DNA from 2 places in the Ornithinibacillus xuwenensis genome. Region 2 is predicted to be linked to the other one. Evidence: a T-box and tRNA genes for the amino acid it is inferred to sense, from the RefSeq annotation. Region 2 holds a T-box; the other holds one or more tRNA genes.

Region 1 (2,396 bases), on a different contig from region 2:
ATTCATGTGTATCCCCCCGCAGGAATTCAATAGAGTAAAAGGACGCTTACTATTACTAGCAAGCGCCTAAAATGACAATTATACTATTCATCAACCACCCATTATATGGTAGCCAGAATCAACATGTAAAACTTCTCCTGTTACACCTCTTGAAAGATCACTTAAAAAGAATAGTGTTGCATCTCCAACTTGATCTTGATCAACATTTCGACGTAATGGAGCTTTCTCTTCCACAATTCCCATTTTCTCATTAAAGCCAGATACACCTTTAGCCGCTAGCGTGCGAATAGGGCCTGCTGACACGGCATTTACGCGAATGCCATGCTTTCCTACATCTTCTGCTAAATACCTTACACTAGCTTCTAATGATGCTTTGGCAACACCCATTACATTGTAGTTTGGTATTACTCGTTCAGCTCCAAGATAAGTTTGGGTAACGATGCATCCGCCCTCCGTCATTAACGGTTTTGCGGCTTTCGTTACAGCAACTAGAGAAAATGCACTAATATTTTGCGCCAATAGAAAACCATCTCGGGATGTATCAGCAAACTCACCTTTTAGATCGTCACGATCTGCAAATGCAACAGCATGTACTAGTCCGTGAATTACACCGACTTTTTCTTTTATTTCATGAAAAGCTTTTGTAATACTTTCATCATCAGCAACATCGCAAGATACAATGAGTTTCGCTTCAATATTATTCTGATCTAATAATTTCACTAACTTGTTATAGGATCTTTCTTGTCTATTCGTAAAAATCATATTCGCGCCAGCATTGTGTAATGATTTTGTTATTCCCCAAGCAATACTTCGCTCATTTGCAACACCCATTACAACAATATTTTTATTTTTTAATAGTTCCGTCATTTTGAACCTCCATTTTATGATTAACTATTAGTACCTTATTCTAATTTATCATTTTTTAAACTAAAAACCAATTTTTTTCAATAAATTTATTAATCTTTGGGCATTGATAACCTTATGAGGACGGGATTTTATAGGCTGCAATAAAATTTTTAAAAAAAATATCGATTTTCTCTTTACAAAGGGTTTAAATCTGTATATAATAAAATTCGTTGACTGCAAGACAAGTTATTAATTCCTAGTTTATTGGCCCGTTGGTCAAGCGGTTAAGACACCGCCCTTTCACGGCGGTAACACGGGTTCGAATCCCGTACGGGTCACCATATGGAGGATTAGCTCAGCTGGGAGAGCACCTGCCTTACAAGCAGGGGGTCACAGGTTCGAGCCCTGTATCCTCCACCATTACCATGCCGGCCTAGCTCAATTGGTAGAGCAACTGACTTGTAATCAGTAGGTTGGGGGTTCAAGTCCTCTGGCCGGCACCATTTTTATGTATAAAATACAAGAAAATAACTACACTAAATACGGAGGGGTAGCGAAGTGGCTAAACGCGGCGGACTGTAAATCCGCTCCCTCGGGTTCGGCAGTTCGAATCTGCCCCCCTCCACCATTTAGATTATTGGGCTATAGCCAAGCGGTAAGGCAACGGGTTTTGGTCCCGTGATTCCCAGGTTCGAATCCTGGTAGCCCAGCTTTTTTTATTTTTACGAGATGTTTTATACATATTTTTTGAGCCATTAGCTCAGTCGGTAGAGCAAACCGCTAGCATCTTTGAATCTTCTACTATGTGCAGGTTTGCGAGGAGTGCTACTTCACTGAATGATCTTGCAACACGACGAGCATCTTTGGAGAATTACTTCTACCGAATACACCACGGGTAACCCCGAACCATTCAATTTTATGAATTTTCTGGAAGCTGCTGGTGTCATGTAAACAATATTGATTTTTGAATCATTTCACGAGCCATTAGCTCAGTCGGTAGAGCATCTGACTTTTAATCAGAGGGTCGAAGGTTCGAATCCTTCATGGCTCATCAATAAAATAGCGCAAATAAAAACAAGGTTGTTATGTGTAGCAACCTTGTTTTTATTTGCATTTTAAACGTTTTTTTAACATAATAGATAGAGTAATTCTTTTTATAATAGGAAGAATTTAGCGCTATAAATAATAATAACTTTTACTTATAAATAGATAATATAAAGGGATGGTTGGTATGAGATCTTCTAGGATTCCTGGTTTTTATAAGAAATCAGTTGAAGAAAGAAAAGCGTTATTAAGTCAGACACTTGATCTATCAGCAGAAGATATAAAAGCATTGGATTCAGATGGTGTATTACCAGTCGAAACCGCTGATAAAATGATTGAGAATGTTGTCGGGACTTTTCAACTTCCTTTAGGATTAGGATTGAACTTTTTAATTAACGGGAAAGAATATATCATACCTATGGCAATTGAAGAACCATCCGTTGTAGCTTCTGCTAGTCATATTGCAAAGATAGTACGTGATGCTGGGGGATTTACTACAGAAGCAT
Region 2 (2,396 bases):
GTGCCATGGAAGATTAATACCTGAACACATTCTTCAAAACGATCATACGTATTTGGTTAATTGGGAACATGCTTCCTATAAACATCCTATCGATGACCTCACTACGCTATTAGGAGCAAATGCAATAAATTATGATGCAGAAACAAAAGATTTAATGCAAGAATTCAACCATTATATGGATGAAAATAAATTGGAGAATCATGAGCTGAATTTACTAGGCATATATTTACTTGATCCAACTGCATACATCACTTTGATAGATCAATTTACAAGTACAGCTTCAGAGAAATCTATGATAGAACAAGTAGTACAGATACAACGATTGCATCGACAGCTTCTATTCGGAGTGCAATTTTCAGAACATATTACGGCTGAGTATGAAATGCTTTCATTTGATGAGAGCAGCAGTGATGCTTAAATCCATTTCAAATAAAAGGCAATAAATAAGAATCCAATTAATAGGGTTAATAATACATCAAACGTTGTTGGAATAAGAATCGTTCGTATTAGTTGGAATATAAGAATTGGTAATGTTACCGTTTCAGCTATGAATAAACATTTTTTTGCCCATGGTGGTAAACGATAGCGATAATATCGAGCCATAAATAATCACCTCAACTTTTCACCAAGCGTTTCTTTTTGTAATACTATATGTATAAACCTAGTTGTTTTGTGCAATGATTCAATTAATAGTTGCTTTTATAAATGAAATTGGCTAAAATATAAAAATAACTAATAATCGATTATAAAAAGAAGCAAATGATAGGGAAGAGTACAGAATATTTGCCTTAAAGAGAGGAAAACAGTTGGTGAGAGTTTTCTAGGTGGAATTTTTGGAAGGTCGCCCTTAATGCAGCTACTCTGAACCTGAACGTTCTAGTAGGAGTATGCCGGTTCATGACCGTTATCAAGCAATGAGTGTGCAGGTATTACGTATACCTGTAAACAAAGGTGGTACCACGGAAAATATGCCCTTTTCGTCCTTTTTCTAGGATGAAAAGGGCTTTTATATTTTAGGGAGGTTTATTGTATGGAAGAAAAAGAAAATACGACTTTACCGCCAAAGTATGATCCGCAAGCAGTAGAGAAAGGTCGCTATAAGTTTTGGTTAGAGGGTAAATATTTTGAAGCAACAGGAGATCTGGATAAGGAGCCGTTCTCTATTGTTATTCCGCCTCCAAATGTAACTGGTAGGCTACATCTTGGGCATGCATGGGACACAACCATGCAGGATACTATTTCACGTATGAAGCGAATGCAGGGATATGATGTATTATGGCTTCCAGGAATGGATCATGCTGGTATTGCTACTCAAGCCAAAGTTGAAGCAAGACTTAAAGAAGATGGAACAAATCGTTATGAATTAGGTAGAGAGAAGTTCCTTGAGAAGGCTTGGGATTGGAAGGAAGAATATGCTGATTTTATCCGTTCCCAATGGGAAAAGCTTGGTCTTGGATTAGACTATTCTAGAGAGCGTTTTACCCTAGATGAAGGACTGTCAGATGCTGTTAAAGAAGTTTTTGTTTCCCTGTATGAGAAGGGGCTAATTTACCGTGGTGAATACATCATTAATTGGGACCCAGAGACGAAAACAGCTTTATCAGATATAGAGGTAATTTACAAAGAGGTTACAGGTAATTTTTATCACCTGAAATATCCGATTAAAGATAGTAATGAAACAATTGAAATTGCTACTACACGTCCAGAAACCATGCTTGGAGATACAGCAGTAGCTGTACATCCTAAGGATGAGCGATATAGCCACTTAGTCGGTAAAACAATTGTCTTACCGATAACAGGCCGAGAAATCAAAATAGTAGCCGATGATTATGTTGATCGTGAATTTGGTTCCGGAGCTGTAAAAATTACACCTGCACATGATCCAAATGATTTTGAAATTGGAAACCGCCATAATCTAGAACGAATTCTTGTTATGAATGAAGACGGGACAATGAACGAGAATGCTGGCAAATATAAAGGTATGGATCGTTTTGAATGTCGTAAACAAATTGTTCAAGATTTAGAGGACATGGGTGTGTTGTTTAAAATCGAGGAGCATATTCATCAGGTTGGACACTCTGAAAGAAGTGGCGCGGTTGTCGAACCATATCTATCGACTCAATGGTTTGTTAAGATGCAACCTTTGGCAGATGCTGCTTTAGATATGCAAAACACGGAAGAGCGCATTAACTTTGTTCCGAAACGATTTGAGCAAACGTATTTTAATTGGATGGAGAATATACGTGATTGGTGTATTAGTCGTCAATTATGGTGGGGACACCGAATACCTGCTTGGTACCATAAGGAGACGAAGGAATTATATGTTGGAAAAGAAGCCCCCCTAGATATCGAGAACTGGGAACAAGATGAGGATGTTCTTGATACATGGTTCTCCA

The links. A T-box is a leader RNA that pairs with one kind of tRNA and senses whether it is charged. The one in region 2 lies ahead of ABC228_RS00845 (valine--tRNA ligase), so its partner is inferred to be a tRNA-Val.
Region 1: it encodes a tRNA-Val, which carries the amino acid that the T-box ahead of ABC228_RS00845 (valine--tRNA ligase) is inferred to sense. The anticodon was not compared.

The regions. Positions count from the first base shown of each region.
Region 1 covers NZ_JBDIML010000008.1:2,469-4,864, forward strand. Annotated here, with positions in the region: gene ABC228_RS16960 (YwaF family protein) at 1-6, opposite strand, end outside; gene fabI (enoyl-ACP reductase FabI) at 91-867, opposite strand; tRNA gene ABC228_RS16970 (tRNA-Glu) at 1,113-1,187, shown strand; tRNA gene ABC228_RS16975 (tRNA-Val) at 1,191-1,266, shown strand; tRNA gene ABC228_RS16980 (tRNA-Thr) at 1,274-1,349, shown strand; tRNA gene ABC228_RS16985 (tRNA-Tyr) at 1,391-1,474, shown strand; tRNA gene ABC228_RS16990 (tRNA-Gln) at 1,485-1,556, shown strand; tRNA gene ABC228_RS16995 (tRNA-Lys) at 1,825-1,897, shown strand; gene ABC228_RS17000 (hydroxymethylglutaryl-CoA reductase, degradative) at 2,078-2,396, shown strand, end outside.
Region 2 covers NZ_JBDIML010000001.1:151,404-153,799, forward strand. Annotated here, with positions in the region: gene ABC228_RS00835 (phosphotransferase) at 1-418, shown strand, start outside; gene ABC228_RS00840 (hypothetical protein) at 415-603, opposite strand; T-box leader at 751-988, shown strand; gene ABC228_RS00845 (valine--tRNA ligase) at 1,031-2,396, shown strand, end outside.